2 regions of the Virgibacillus alimentarius genome follow, and region 2 is predicted to be linked to the other one. Evidence: riboswitches for the same ligand, from Rfam matches in the RefSeq annotation. Region 2 holds a riboswitch; the other holds the start of a gene.
What was found. A riboswitch is a leader RNA that binds a small molecule or an ion and turns the genes downstream of it on or off. The one in region 2 is predicted to bind S-adenosylmethionine.
Positions count from the first base shown of each region.

Region 1: it holds a riboswitch for S-adenosylmethionine, as region 2 does, so the genes downstream of both, J2Z81_RS03940 (aliphatic sulfonate ABC transporter substrate-binding protein) here and J2Z81_RS10555 (OsmC family protein) in region 2, are expected to answer to the same signal.

Region 1 is NZ_JAGIKX010000003.1:147,383-155,179, forward strand. It holds gene tenI (thiazole tautomerase TenI) at 1-85, shown strand, start outside; gene thiO (glycine oxidase ThiO) at 86-1,174, shown strand; gene thiS (sulfur carrier protein ThiS) at 1,207-1,410, shown strand; gene J2Z81_RS03930 (thiazole synthase) at 1,412-2,179, shown strand; gene J2Z81_RS03935 (thiazole biosynthesis adenylyltransferase ThiF) at 2,176-3,192, shown strand; SAM riboswitch class I at 3,324-3,433, shown strand; SAM riboswitch class I at 3,512-3,625, shown strand; gene J2Z81_RS03940 (aliphatic sulfonate ABC transporter substrate-binding protein) at 3,703-4,713, shown strand; gene J2Z81_RS03945 (ABC transporter permease) at 4,813-5,595, shown strand; gene J2Z81_RS03950 (ABC transporter ATP-binding protein) at 5,611-6,360, shown strand; gene acsA (acetate--CoA ligase) at 6,344-7,797, shown strand, end outside.
Region 2 is NZ_JAGIKX010000020.1:39,835-47,984, reverse strand. It holds gene J2Z81_RS10565 (CoxG family protein) at 170-628, shown strand; SAM riboswitch class I at 731-832, shown strand; gene J2Z81_RS10560 (YezD family protein) at 971-1,150, shown strand; SAM riboswitch class I at 1,161-1,271, shown strand; gene J2Z81_RS10555 (OsmC family protein) at 1,416-1,868, shown strand; gene J2Z81_RS10550 (C40 family peptidase) at 1,978-2,868, opposite strand; gene J2Z81_RS10545 (AI-2E family transporter) at 3,271-4,437, shown strand; gene J2Z81_RS10540 (M28 family peptidase) at 4,518-5,519, opposite strand; gene J2Z81_RS10535 (DUF4260 domain-containing protein) at 6,053-6,400, opposite strand; gene J2Z81_RS10530 (DMT family transporter) at 6,650-7,540, shown strand; gene J2Z81_RS10525 (hypothetical protein) at 7,688-7,849, opposite strand; gene J2Z81_RS10520 (Cof-type HAD-IIB family hydrolase) at 7,936-8,150, opposite strand, start outside.

The sequences.
Region 1 (7,797 bases), on a different contig from region 2:
TGCAGTTCTATCAGGGGTTTTACTCGCAAAGAATCCTATACAAGCTACATTAGCATATAGAAAAAGTTTAGAGAAGGCGAAGTGAATGATGAAAAAACATTATGATGTGATTGTCGTTGGAGGCGGAGTTATTGGGAGTTCCATTGCTTACCAATTAAGTAAGCGAGGAAGAAACGTGCTGCTGCTGGAGAAAAATAAGCTAGCCAGCAAAGCATCAAGTGCTGCAGCGGGAATGCTGGGTGCGCAATCAGAATTGGAAAAAGATAGCCCATTATTCCGCTTAGCTAGAAAAAGCAGGGGAATGTTTCCAAAACTTGCAGAGGAATTAAAAGAATTGACAGGAATAGATATTCAACTCGTACAAAATGGGATATTTAAAATAGCGAAAACGGATGCAGAAGCTGCTTCACTAGCATCCATCATATCCATTCAGAAAAAGCTAGGTGAAAGTGCATCTTGGATAGCTCCAAACGAATTAAGAGAGTGGGAACCTTCCCTTTCTGAGTATATAAAAGGGGCTATGTATATCCCAAACGATGGAAATGTTTCCCCACCAAATCTATCTAGAGCATTAGCTCATGCTGCTATAGGTCTGGGAGCAGAAATGATGGAACATACGGAGGTTTGTGGTTTTATTAAAGAAACAAATAGAATCATAGGCGTTCAAACGATGATAGGCAAAATATTTGCCGATGAAACAGTTATAACAGGGGGGGCGTGGAGTGAACAATTACTAAGTCAATTAGGGATAAAGTTGAACACGTATCCAGTAAAAGGAGAATGTTTTTCCGTCCGGGTTAAAAAGAGCCCGGTTATACGAACGATATTCTCAAAAGGTTGTTATATTGTGCCAAAACCAGATGGAAGGCTAGTTATTGGAGCGACCGAAGAAGCAAATACATTTGATGAATCGGTTCATTTAGAGGGCCTCGTTCAGCTTATGCAGCGCGCTATCAAACTGATTCCGGAATTAACCTGTGCACAGTGGGAAAAATCTTGGGCTGGGATTCGGCCGCAAACAGCTGATAAAACACCATACATGGGAAGACACCCGCTGTTTGAGGGATTATCGATTGCTACAGGTCACTACCGGAATGGAATACTTCTTGCACCTATTACCGGGTTAAATATGGCCAAACTTCTTGAGGGAGAGGAAATAGAAGCCCCTTTTTAAATAAAACAACGTAGTGTAGAGGAGGTGAGCAAGTGAATCTGCGAGTAAACGGGGAGGTTGTAACTGTACCTGATTCGGTGCGTACAATTAAAGGAGTTATTGATCATTTTAACATAAACAACCCTGTCATCATTGTGGAACATAATGACACGATTTTAGATAAAAATGCACATGAAAAAACTCAAATTTTTGAAGGTGACAAAATAGAATTAGTCCAATTTGTAGGAGGCGGTTGAGATGCTAACCATTAACGATAAACAATTTCATTCCAGATTACTATTAGGAACAGGAAAATATCCAAATTTTGATATTCAAAAACAAGCCGTAGAGGTATCAGAATCTGAAATTTTAACATTTACTGTCCGGCGCATGAACATTTATGAACCAAGTCAACCTAATTTTCTTGAAAAAATAGATTTAGATAAAGTTAACTTGCTACCAAATACAGCTGGTGCAAAAACAGCTCAAGAAGCAGTACGCCATGCTAAACTAGCTCAAGCCTCAGGGCTTTGCGATATGATCAAAGTAGAAGTTATTGGTTGCGATAAGACGTTGCTTCCGGATCCTGTGGAAACATTAAAAGCAACAGAGGAACTGCTCAAAGAAGGTTTTACAGTTCTGCCATATACTTCTGATGATGTTGTGCTTGCTAAAAGACTGGAAGAACTTGGTGCCCATGCGATCATGCCGGGAGCTTCACCAATTGGATCAGGTCAAGGAATTATTAATCCGCTTCATTTACGTTTTATTGTTGAACAAACAAAGGTTCCAGTGATTGTCGACGCTGGTATTGGTTCTCCTGCTGATGCTGCAATAGCGATGGAATTAGGAGCTGACGCTGTGTTACTAAATACAGCGGTATCTGCTGCAGATGACCCAGTAAAAATGGCTAAAGCGATGAAACTCGCAATTGAAGCGGGCCGCTTAGGTTATGAAGCTGGAAGAATTCCTAAAAAACGAACAGCAACAGCAAGCAGTCCAATGGAAGGGCTGAGTATCGGATGAATGATCGTTATTCCAGACAAACGCTGTTCGCTCCGATTGGTGAAAAGGGACAAAGAAGACTAAAAAAAAAGCATGTGTTACTCGTGGGAGCAGGGGCTCTTGGCACAGGTAATGCGGAATCACTTGTCCGCGGGGGTGTTGGAAAAATAACGATAGTGGATCGCGATTATGTTGAATGGAGTAATTTACAACGACAACAGCTATTTGTTGAATCAGACGCAATAGAGCGTATACCAAAAGCAATTGCTGCCAAAAAGCGGCTCCAACAAGTTAATTCTGAGGTAGAAATAGAAGCCCATATTTTAGATGTCGGTCCGCAAGAATTTGAAAGCTTAATAGAAAATGTTGATCTAATAATAGATGCTACCGATAATTTTGATATTCGGATGATTATTAATGATATTTCACAGAAATATGGGGTGCCTTGGATTTATGGCTCTTGTGTCGGGAGCTATGGTATTAGTTTTACAATTATTCCAAATCAAACACCATGTTTACATTGTTTGATGGAAACTGTGCCTATTGGCGGACTGACCTGTGATACCGCGGGGATCATCAGTCCTGCAGCTAATATGGTCGTAGTGTATCAAACAGCCGAGGCACTAAAAATACTTACAGAAGATTGGGGCGCACGAAGAGAAAAATTAGTATCCTTTGATCTTTGGAAAAACGAAGAATCAAAAATCAATGTTTCTAGTTTAAGAAAAGCTGATTGCACCTCCTGCGGCGTTCATCCTACGTACCCATTCCTTGATTATGAAAATCAAACAAAATCAGCTGTGCTTTGTGGAAGAGATTCTGTTCAAATTCGTCCGGCCAAAAAAGAAAAACGTGATTTAGAAACGATAGCTCAGACATTGTCATCTATGGGGAAGGTAGAACAAAACCCATTTCTGCTTTCTTTTACAGTTGAAAAAAAGCGGCTCGTTCTATTTCAGGATGGTCGTACACTTATACATGGAACGAAGAATATATCGGAAGCCAAAACACTTTATCATCGTTATTTGGGATGAACAGAATTTCTTCAAAGCTCTCTAGATTATGCATGACCTTATAAATATTCATATTTTTACAGTAACAGTGTTGACAGAAATAATTCCTTGTGATAGACTCTGAATTATCATTAGTTAATAAAATTAAATAAATCTTATCCAGAGTGGTGGAGGGACTGGCCCGATGATACCCAGCAACCATTAGGTGCTATACCTAATAGGTGCTAAATCCAGCTAAGCAAGATGCTTAGGAAGATAAGATGAGAATAGATGAACCTCTCTAACTTATCTGAGAGGTTTTTTTAGTATAGTAGTTATTCGTATAAATTTATAAATAAGTTTCTTATCCAGAGAGGCGGAGGGACTGGCCCAATGATGCCCGGCAACCCATAGGCTAGATTAAATAGTTTATGAAGGTGCTAATTCCTGCAGGATATTTCCTGGTAGATGAGAAGAGAGAATAGTTTTTTTAACCCTCTTCTTAGGAAGAGGGTTTTTATTTATTATTTTATAGAAAAAGGAGAGGGTAAAATGCTTGAAAAAAGGATTTTTAGAAAGCATTATGTCGGAAAATTCACATTAATAGGACTAATAGGAGTTTTACTATTCCTAACTATGGGATGTTTTTCAAAAACAAGCTCGAAAGGTACACCAGAAAAAATTCGGTTAGATTATGCCTATTATTCACCAACTAGCTTGGTTCTTAAAAAGTTTGGATGGCTAGAAGAGACATTTGAAGAAGAAGGTATTGAGATAGAGTGGGTTTTAAGTCAAGGCAGCAATAAAGCATTAGAGTTTTTAAATAGCGACAGTATTGACTTTGGTTCATCAGCAGGTGCGGCTGCATTAATGTCTAAGGCAAATGGTGCGCCAATCAAAAATGTATATATTTATTCAAAGCCGGAATGGACTGCGCTTGTCTCCCGTGCAGACTCCAAGATTGAAAGTATAAATGATTTACAAGGAAAGAAGGTTGCGGCAACACTGGGTACAGATCCTTATATCTTCTTACTTCGTTCATTAAATGAGGAGGGGGTTTCAGCCAGTAATGTTGAGATTGTTAATCTACAGCATGGGGACGGGGCATCTGCGCTAACTTCAGGGTCTGTGGATGGATGGGCTGGCCTTGACCCTCACATGGCTCGACTAGAAATAGAATCTGATGCTGAGTTATTCTATCGGAACGTAGATTTTAATACATACGGTTTTTTAAATGTAAGAGAGAGTTTTGTTGAACAGTATCCTGAATATGTCAGTCGTGTCATTGAGGTGTATGAAAAAGCAAGAACTTGGACAATTAAAAATCCTAAAGAGGCAGCAGAAATCCTAGCGGAAGAAGCAAGTATTCCAGTAGATGTAGCACAAAAGCAATTAGAACGTAATGATTTTTCTGGACCAGTTCCTGGTAAAGATCAGCAAAGATCTTTAATAGAAGCTGGTAAAGTGTTACAAAACGGAGAAGTTATTGATGAGGATGCAAATGTCGAAAAACTTGTTATAGAGCTAATTGACCCCTCATTTGCAAAAGAAACGATTGAGTAGATAATTAGTTCTATTCTAAAGGAGAGGATAAAATTGGCAAAGCATAAAGAAGAAATAGCATCTGTGTTTGTTACAGAGCGCATCAAAGGTAATGAAAAAATGAAAAAGAAGCAGTCAAAAAATCTTCAATCTGTTCTTTTAGGAAGTTTCATTCCAATTATTCTAATTATTGCGTGGGAAGGATTAAGTCGAGTAGGATTTTTCCCAACTTACCAACTCCCAGCACCGACAACGATTTTAATTACCATTAAAGAAATGGCACAGGAAGGAACTTTATGGGATCATATTGGAATTACAACCTATCGTGTTTTGATGGGGTTTCTAATTGGTACAGTAGCTGCTGTCCTATTAGGGTCACTTGTTGGCTTTTATAAAAATGCAGAGCGATTATTTGATCCAATGATTCAAGCTTTTCGTTCTATTCCATCGCTTGCATGGGTGCCATTGTTCATTTTATGGATGGGAATTGGCGAGCCATCTAAAATAACAATGATAGCAGTTGGTGTCTTTTTCCCTGTCTATCTTAATGTTGTGAGCGGAATACTTGGAGTTGACCGAAAATTAATTGAAGTCGGAAAAATTTATGATTTAAATATATTTCAATTAATTCGCAGGATCATTTTGCCGGGAGCATTGCCTTCTTTCCTCGTTGGTTTGCGAAGTGGTTTAGGACTCGGTTGGATGTTTGTTGTTGCTGCAGAATTGATGGGGGCCAGTGAAGGACTAGGGTACTTGTTGGTTCTAGGCCAGAATACACTTTCTCCCGAGATAATTATTGCTAGTATTATTTTATTTGCGATTATCGGAAAATTTTTCGATTGGATTTTGAAAGTTATCGAAAAACAAGCGTTACACTGGCAGGACAATTTAATGAAATCATAGCGGGAGGTATACATGGTGAGTTTAGAAATGAAAGATGTTAGCCGAACATTTAATGGTAAAACAGTTGTTAGAAACATTTCTTTTACTGCAAATCCAGGAGAAATTATTGGTATTTTAGGTACGAGTGGTTGTGGAAAAAGTACGTTATTACGTGCTATTTCTGGCTTGGATAATGAATATAGTGGAGAAATAGTTATAAATGATTATATATCAAAAGGAATGCATAAGAATACTGGTTTTATGTTTCAAGAACCCCGTTTAATGCCTTGGCTTACAGTAATGGATAACGTTACGTTTGGATTAAAAGGGAGCAAGCTAAAGAAGCAGGATTGTGCAAGGCAATATTTGAAAGATGTTGGCTTAGCTGGAAGTGAACATCTTTATCCAAAACAGCTTTCTGGAGGAATGGCCCAACGTGTAGCAATCGCCCGGTCTTTGATTACATCTCCGGAAATTCTATTATTGGACGAACCATTTAGTGCGTTGGATGCATTCACCAAGATGCATTTACAAGATTTATTACTGGATGTATGGGAAAGTTATCAATCCACAATGGTGTTAGTTACCCATGATGTTGATGAAGCAATTTATTTATGTGATCGAATTATTATCTTATGCGGTCATCCAGGAGAAATTGCTAAAGAAATTAGATTAGCCGAACCACGTCCTAGAAAAAGAGGCAGTAGGAAATCCGCAGAGTTTAAAACAGAGATATTAGATAGCTTAAATTTAATAGGAGGAGATGAACATGTCTACAGTAAATAATGAGCTTCCGTCAATTACAGGTACATATAATTTACAAGATTACCAAGCTATAAACGAATCATTTTCATGGAATAATGCAGCAGAAAAATTAAGTTTTTGGAAAACAGGAAAAGTAAATATTGCTTATGAAACGATCGACAGACATGTTGATGAAGGTTTTGGAGAGAGAGTTGCACTTCAGTACGTAAATGGTGATAAGAGAGAAGTTTTAACATTTGCAGAAGTTAAAGAAAAAACAGATCATTATGCTCGTGTTTTAAAAGAAAATGGCGTGAAAAAAGGAGATAGAGTGTTTGTTTTACTACCTAAAACCCCTGCATGCTATATTTCTATTTTAGCGATTATTAAGATTGGTGGAATTGCTGGACCGTTATTTGAAGCGTTTATGAAGGAAGCAATAACAGATCGGATGAATGACTGTAGTGCAACAATGCTTATTACAGATAAATACTTAATTAATCGCGTTTCTAATAAAGATATTCCTTCCCTCCGATCAATTTTGTTTACAGAGGATTTGGAGGATTCCTTTTATAATACTCCAAATATAGAGGCGACTATCGAGTGGGTTCATTTAGAAGACGGATTCATTATACACTATACAAGTGGATCAACTGGTAAACCGAAGGGGATTTTGCACGCTCATCGTGCTATGATTCATCATTATGAATCAGGTAGATGGGTGTTGGATCTTAAAGACGATGATGTATATTGGTGTACCTCTCATCCAGGATGGGTAACAGGAAGTGTATATGGCTTATTTGCTCCTTGGTTAAATAGAGCTACAGTCGTCATTCAGGGAGGACGTTTTAAAGCTGAAAATTGGTATGAAATAATAGAAGAATTAAAAGTAACCACATGGTACAGTGCGCCAACTGCTTTTAGAATGTTATTATCCCAAGGTGATTTATTGAAAAAATATGATCTTTCCTCCTTAAGGCACGTCCTAAGTGTAGGTGAGCCTTTAAATCCAGAGGTTATTCACTGGGCATGGAATCAACTAGGAATTCGTATTCACGATACATGGTGGATGACTGAGACCGGAGGACATTTGATTGTAAACTTACCTTCAGAACCTATTAAACCAGGATCAATGGGAAGGCCATTTCCAGGGATTAAAGTAGGAATATTAGATGAAAGCGGAAAGGAATTACCACGTGGTTCCGTTGGACAATTAGCTATTCGTACACCGTGGCCCGGTTTGATGAAGGAGATTTGGGGAAGCAAAGATAAGTTCAATTCTTATTTTAAATATAAAGGCTGGTATGTATCTGGTGACATGGCTTTTCAAGACGATGAAGACTATGTGTTTTTTCATAGCAGAAGCGACGATATGATTAATTCAGCCGGGGAGAGAATCGGCCCTTTTGAAGTAGAAAGTAAACTCATTGAACATCCGGCAGTGGCAGAAGCGGGGGTCATTGGTAAACAAGATGCACT
Region 2 (8,150 bases):
GGTATCATTGTCAATATGGTTACAGGTTATAGCCATATATTGCATCCAAAACATACGCTTATTCCATTTTCACAGATGCTTTCTTTGAAAATGTTCTATTCGCTTCCAAGCAGACATATACTCAATGGCAGCAATCAATATGGAACTCAACATCAAGGAGGTATTTTCTGTGCCAAAAGGTCTGCATGATTCAACAATAACCATTCCCATTGACTTTGTTTGGTCTTTTGTTAGTAATATGAATAATTGGGCACCCCTCGTACCCGGTTATATGGAACACGAGATCATTAATGATAGGGAATCAACCTGGAAATTCAAAGGTGACATCGGGATCGTGCAAAAAACCGTCCATCTGAAGATTGAGATTATCAAGTGGGAGGAACCTACGAAGGTCACCTTTCAGTTAACCGGATTAAGTGAAAACTTTAAGGGCAACGGTTATTTTTTAGCAAAAGAATTAAGTGGCCGTGAAACTGAAATAACCGGCTGTCTCGACATAACTGCTAAAGGAATGATGGCACCGGTCGTTAATCCCATATTAAAATCATTCATTCCAAAAACCACAAAAGAGTTTACCGAATCTGTTGTTGATAAAATGGCCAATGACATGCGCATTTTAGTTACATAACGGAGCGTAAAATGCATTCCGTTGCTCATTTTTAAAAGGAATTTGACAAATGGAAAAATTCCATGTATATTATATAAAATGATACAATTTCATATCAAAACTTTCTTATTCAGAGAGGTGGAGGGACTGGCCCCATGATACCTCGGCAACAGGCTATAAGGCACTGTGCCAATTCCAGCAAGTAGCTTACTTGAAAAATAAGAAGAGCAATATAAAAATGGATCTCCACCCTCTTCTTATTTTTAGAAGAGGGTTTTTGTTTTGCTGCTGTTTTGATCTACCGAATCTAAAACGATCGCATAAAAAAAGTCGATTGCTTAATTTAAAAGGAGCGGAACCATGATGAGTAAACTAACGCATTTACAATTTGAACACATCAAAACATCTCTTGAAAAAATGAAATATGGATCCATTATGATTACAGTGCAAAATGGGGAAATTACGCAAATAGATACAACAGAAAAAGTTAAGGATAAAAGACAGCCAGGCATTAAAACAATAAATAAGAACTGGAAAAATTGAATAACGCAGTTTCTTATCAAGAGAGGTGGAGGGAATGGCCCCATGATACCTCGGCAACAGGCTTAAACAAAAGTACTGTGCCAATTCCAGCAGACTATATGTAATGTCTGAAAGATAGGAAGAGGATCAGATTCATGTAAACCTCTTCTTATTCATCAGAAGGGGATTTTTTAATTCCCTTCTGATGAATAAGAAGAGAAAGGCGGTGAGCTTTTAAGATAAACCAAGTATTTTTATCAATATAATCAATGAAGGAGGACTTTTAATGGCTAATACTACATTTATCTCTGAAGTAAAATGGTCTGGTGAAGGAGTATTATCTGTTGCAAATGTCAATGGAAAAGAAGTTATTATTGATGAACCCAAGGAATTGGGTGGTACAGACAAAGGGGCAAATCCGGTAGAATATGTACTTTCTGCATTAGGGGGTTGCATTAATGTGCTTGTGGTCACATTTGCCCAAAAATTTGATGTGGAAGTAAATGGATTAGACGTTCAGCTGGAAGGCGATCTTGATCCCGATGGTTTTCTCGGAATCAATCCTGATGTCCGACCAGGGTACCAGGAAGTTCGCTACAAAGTAAACATTGATTCACCTTCGCCAAAAGAAAATATCGAACAGCTTCTTTCCCATGTAGATGCTATTTGTCCGGTAAAAGATACCTTAGCAGGTACTTCTGTCGTCAATGTGACAAATCAGGCTGCATCAGGCGTATAGAATAAGTAACTTAACTTTATTCTATCCATAAAATCATTAAACTTATATCATATCAAAAAGGACTGCATCGTTTTGACGATACAGTCCTTTATGCATTATTTTGATTGAATTAAAATGATTTAGCTCCGATGTATCTAGGGCCCCAATATGAATCATTCTTATTTGCATATTCCACACCCGTAGCTTCTGTACCAGCATGAATCATTTGGCCATTTCCAACATAGATTCCACTATGAGAAACCCCAGATTTATAAGTGTTTTCAAAGAATACAACATCGCCTGGGCTCGGATTACTTACATGTTGACCACCACTTGCCCACATATCTGCATGAGTTCTACCAACATTTACACCTTCCTGCTTGAGTACATAGGTAACAAATCCACTGCTGTCAAATCCAGCAGGAGTTGTACCTCCCCATACATAAGGTGTTCCTACTAAACTTTGTGCGGTAGAAACAGCGTCGCCAGAACCGGATAATGAAAGAGTTTGTGGTTTTACTTGTTGCTGTGGTGCTTCTTGAATTGTTACATCTTCATCATTCTCTTCTGGTGCATTATTTTCTTCTACAGTTTCATTAGTAGGAGTAGCATTAGAAGGATTTTGATTTAATGCATTAAACGTTGCTGGTCCTGCAATTCCATCAATTTGAATTCCACTGTTTCCTTGTAAATCTCTTACTGCTGATTCTGTAGCTGGACCGTAGATTCCATCAATATTTAGACTGTATCCGAGATTTTGCAATTTAGACTGTAAATCACTAACTGCTGGCCCGCTGTCACCCGGTCTTAACGTTGAAGCATTTGTCTCTTCCGCTTGTACTGCTTCCTGTGCATTGTTTTCTTCTACTTGCGTAGTTTCTGATGTCTGGTTCGCGCTTGTATCGGCAGCAGGGCCTCCGTATGCTAGTACACTTCCAGACATAATTGGTGCTAAAGCAAAAGATGTTGCCAAAACCGTAGTTACAATATACTTCCGAACAGAATATTTACCTTTAAACATTTATGTATCCTCCCATTTTTTACGTATACTATTGGTAGATTTTTACCGTTAGTACATATTCTAGCAAAAAATTCTATTAAAAAGGTTATGATAATAATACGTTTCGGTAACAAAATATGACAAAATGTTACAACTTCAAAAAAAGAGCCCCTATTTGAAAAGAAAATGTAATATTTTATACCTTTATTCGATATCATCCGAAAAAGATTGTCTATCTATGTCATTTAAAAGTAAGTTTTGTTGCTATCAATCGTTTTCCATTTGCCTACTACTTTTCTCTTTCGATCCAAGTAAACGTTCATCCTTTAAATCAACTCAAACAATTCAGAAGTGACATGCTCCGACACTTCATCTATAATATGATTAAGCAAAATGAAACACTCTTGTTAAAAGGTGATATATATGGAAAAGAAATCATTAACCCGATTTATGAAATTTATAGGAAGCAGGGACCTGATTTTTATCCTGATGGTTGTGATATTACTAGGAATAGCGATTTTTATATATAATAAAATTTCCTTTATTTTCTATCCGTTTATTGTCATTATTTCAACGGTAGCTGCTCCCATCATCCTTGCTTTTATTGCTTATTATTTAATGAATCCGATTGTCAATTTGTTGGAGCGTCTGCATGTGAAGCGAATTTGGGGAATTATTATTATTATTTTAGGAATTGCTGGTCTGTTAACAGGTATCATCCTGCTGATTGCCCCGACAATCCAATCTCAGATTAAGGATCTTACCAGTAATTTTCCGAACTATCTTCAGCAAATGAGTGAGGGATTCAGAGGATGGATTAGTCATTCCTTTTTAGGTCCTTTTTACGATGAAGGATATGAATGGGTTGTTACTAACTTAAGTGATCTGACCAGTAAGTTAAGTGAAAATCTCGGTGGTGCAATGGAAGGAATTCGAAATGTTGCAAGCACTGTAACCCATTTCTTTGTTGCAATTTTCACGTTTCCATTTATTCTTTTCTTCCTATTAAAAGATGGAACAAAATTTAAAGAATATTGCCTGCAGTTAATTCCGCCCAAAAACAGGAAGGACGTTAACCAAATTCTCCATAACATGGATGTACAAGTAGGCTCTTATATTCGCGGTCAAATCATTGTTGCTTCTTGCATTGGCATCCTTTTATATATTGGCTATTTAATCATCGGTTTGGATTATGCCATTATCCTTGCATCCATTGCTGCTGTTACCAGTGTTGTTCCTTACCTAGGGCCAATTATCGCCATTTCCCCTGCTATTATTATTGCAATCGTTCATTCACCATTTATGCTACTGAAACTTGCAATCGTATGGGCAGCTGTTCAATTTCTGGAGGGGCATTTTGTTTCACCAAATATTATGGGGCGCACGATGCAAATTCATCCGCTTACCATTATCATTGTTTTACTTGTTGCTGGGAATTTATTTGGAATCGTTGGTGTTATCCTTGGGATACCTGGATATGCTATTTTGAAAGTACTCGTTGTATATCTTTTTGGAAAGTTCAAAATGCGCTATAATAAATATTACGGTGAAAAATACGGCTATTATGAAATGGATAAACATAACACATAGATAGAAAATAGAAAATAACGTCCTTTTCTTCAAAAAGAAATCCGCGGAACTCAATTCTTCCGCGGATTTCTTCTGTTCTCTTATAAAGGACGGTCTTCATATGGTGGCTCAACTGGCTCAGGTGCCACATTTGAATGATCCAGAGCAGGCGTTTGTTTTCTTGCTAGTTGATAGATACTAGCTGAAACGACCTTTGCCACCTCTTCCATTTTCTCTTTGCTGATTTTATCAATTGTGTCTGTTGGTTGATGATATTCCGGCTCTAATGGTGCATAACTAAAAACCGCAGCTGGGATTCCCGCGTCATGGAATGACTGATGATCACTTCTGCCAACTTGTCCATATGTAAGTGAATCACTAACACGCAAGCTTGATGATGCTCCTGTATTTGTTATGATGTTTCGCTCGCCATCTACGGTAAACATGATCATTTCCCCTGCATTTTCACTGCCGACCATATCAAAATTAAACATGCCCATTGAACGATTCTTTTCATCTTCGGTTAATGTAGAAACATAATGCTTCGAACCAAGCAAGCCAAGTTCTTCTGCACCAAATGTCACAAAACGTATTTCAGATGTTGTCGGCATTTTGCTTAGAATTCGGGCTATTTCCATGTTCACCCCTATTCCCGAAGCATTATCACTTGCACCAGGTGATCCAGGAACCGAATCATGATGGGACCCTACGTAGATGATTTCCCCTGTGTCATGATTTTTATGTGCCTTTTTCGTAGCGATCACATTGTGGGAAGTTTTCGTCACAATCTCTCCATCTTCACGTCTTTGAAATTCAAATGGTTGAACTTCCACATCCAGACCATACGATTGATATTGGGATACAATATAATCGATCGCTTCTTTTTCTTCTTTTGTACCTGCCACACGGATACCAATATCAACAGACAGTTCATAAACATGATTATAAATCTTTTCCTTGTCAATTTTTTTAACAATCTTATTATCAAATGCCTGTGATGCTGGTTTGCTCGGTGGTGATGCTTCCACCTTCAGCGTGGTTGGTAATATAACTAGTCCAACCGCAACCAAAATGGTGATGAATAGTTTAGACAATTTCTTCATTCAATCCCTCCCTCATAGCTTAATAGAACATGTCCATCATATCATAAAAAGAATATTTTTAATATTGTTATAATGCTAAATAAGTAGACAATAGAATGAATCTGATCGTTAGAGAAAAGATGCACCGGATTAGGTGGAAAATCCTACTGTTACAACTACAGCTGGGTACTACATGGGCTTGGTAATAATTTTCGTTTATCTAATCACACTTTCAGAAGAAGGTATCGTTATCATTCTTATGTAGTTACCGGCGGCGTATTCCAATTGGTCGGGCTACTCGCAAGCTCGAGCCATTGATAAAAAAGCGAAAAATTTAGTGGGGAACGGTTTAGGAAAGTATAAGAAAGACTAAGTAATAGTTCCAATGTGTTACTTCGGCTTTCTTTCAATAGCTACTGCATGAATAATAAGTTCTATGCCCAAACCAACAGAGACAACATTTGGTAAAATAAACATTAATAGCAAACAGGCTCTACATAACTTTTGTGTTTTTTCTTCATAATGGAATTCCTCTTCATATTAATAACCGTTTATTATACCCGATTGAAATGTGTATCCTTAAATTCACTCGGATATTTGAGTCCGTAACCCAATGTTCGATCCAAACCGATATGAGCGGATAGGATTAAACCTAATGCTAATATCCATTCCAATGATGATATTACTGCGACCATGATCAATATAATGGCTAAAATATATGTATGAAACAAGTTATAACAGATAGAGCCAGTTCGATTATTGACCAAGTAACCGAGCATTGATAAGTCAGGACTAAATAATAACAAAATAAATAAAAGCCAACTAAATTGATTCTCAGAATAAAAATATACACTGATTAGTAGTACAAAAAGCCCTTCCAAATGAAGAAATAATTTAATCAATCGTTTTCCCCCTTTGCAGAATGTAATCTTCCATTCATCTACTATATATAAATACTATATACATGAACTTTCATACTATTAAAATTATAACAGATTAACTGCACCACTTGATTTTATTTTTCGATTCGTAAAAGACTTCCCTAATCTTTTTTTCCTTCAAACCTCCTTCAACCCGCTTCACTACCAAAAGCATCTTTTTTGTATTAAGATAAGACAGGTGAGGAAACATACGATTAATTGGAGGAGCTTATGAGTGACAAAAATAAAGGAATCATCTTGTTATTATTATCAGCGCTGGGATTTGCGCTTATGGCGGCATTTGTAAAGCTGTCAGGCGATGTGCCAACCGTGCAAAAAACACTCTTCCGCAATGCTGTGTCAATGATTATTGCATTCGGCTTTGTGAAGCATTATAAAGAGCGATTGTTTGGGAAACGAGAAAATCAAAAAGCGCTTTTACTACGGTCTTCCCTTGGTGCGCTGGGAATCATTTTATATTTTTATGCCATTGATCATCTTGTTTTGTCTGATGCAGATATGCTCAATAAAATGAGTCCATTTTTGACAATCATTTTTGCAGCCATTTTCTTAAAAGAACATGTAAGACGTTTCCAGATGATTTCGATTATGATCGCGTTTGCAGGAACGCTTTTCATCATAAAGCCTGCATTTAACGTAGATACTGTACCGTATTTGATGGGAATCCTTTCAGCAGTGTTTGCTGCAGGGGCATATACAGTACTGCGCGTACTTGGAAATAGGGAACAATTTTATACCGTAGTCTTTTATTTTTCTTTTTTCACTACGATGATTTTATTGCCATTTGTTATCATTTTTTATGAACCAATGACTGTAAAGCAGTGGATTTATCTACTTGCAGCTGGGGTGTTTGCAACTGTTGGGCAATTTGGAATTACGGTAGCGTACAAATACGCACCAGCGAAAGAAATATCCATCTTCTTCTATTCAACAGTTGTTTACTCAGCTTTGATCAGTATTGTCTTGTTTGGCCAGGTTCCAGATGTCTGGAGTGTGATCGGATATATCAGTATTTTCGGTGCCTCTCTCTACATGTTTATAAAAAATAATCATGACGATAAAAAACTTACAAAGATGATGAAAGAAAAACACCAGCACTAATGGATTGCACCCCAAAAGTTAAATTCTTTTACTCTAACTTTTGGGGCGATCTCCGTGCTGGTGTTTTTTTATCCTTGAGCCTAGCAACATGTTACTTCCTACTTTTCATAATCCTCAACGACCCACGATCGGAAGTAATGTTCTTGCCTATTTAAGTTGCGTAATGGGTTCTTCCGATTTATCAACATTTAGATTCATAACGCTATTATCATGTTCATTATTATGGCCAAGCGCATGTTCATTAAATTTATCCATAAATTCAATCCACTCTTTCTTCGCATCTGGCTGCTTGTTTGTTTTTTCATTCATACTGCATCCACTAGAATAATCGTTAATAGAATACTAATAGAGATTATGTTCTTCATGCATTACATACCTCTTCCTATATTTTATAACTATAACGCTCCTTGTTCCTGAAGCACTTCATCGATTGCTTTTGCCACCCCGTCCTCTTCATTTGTACAAGTCGTATGCGTACAAATTTTCTTTATACCTTGTTCGCCGTTTTCCATCGCTACCGACCTTCCAACAATTTCCAGCATTGACTGATCATTATAATTATCCCCGATTGCCATCGTTTCGTTTAAGTCAATCCCTAATACGTCAGTAA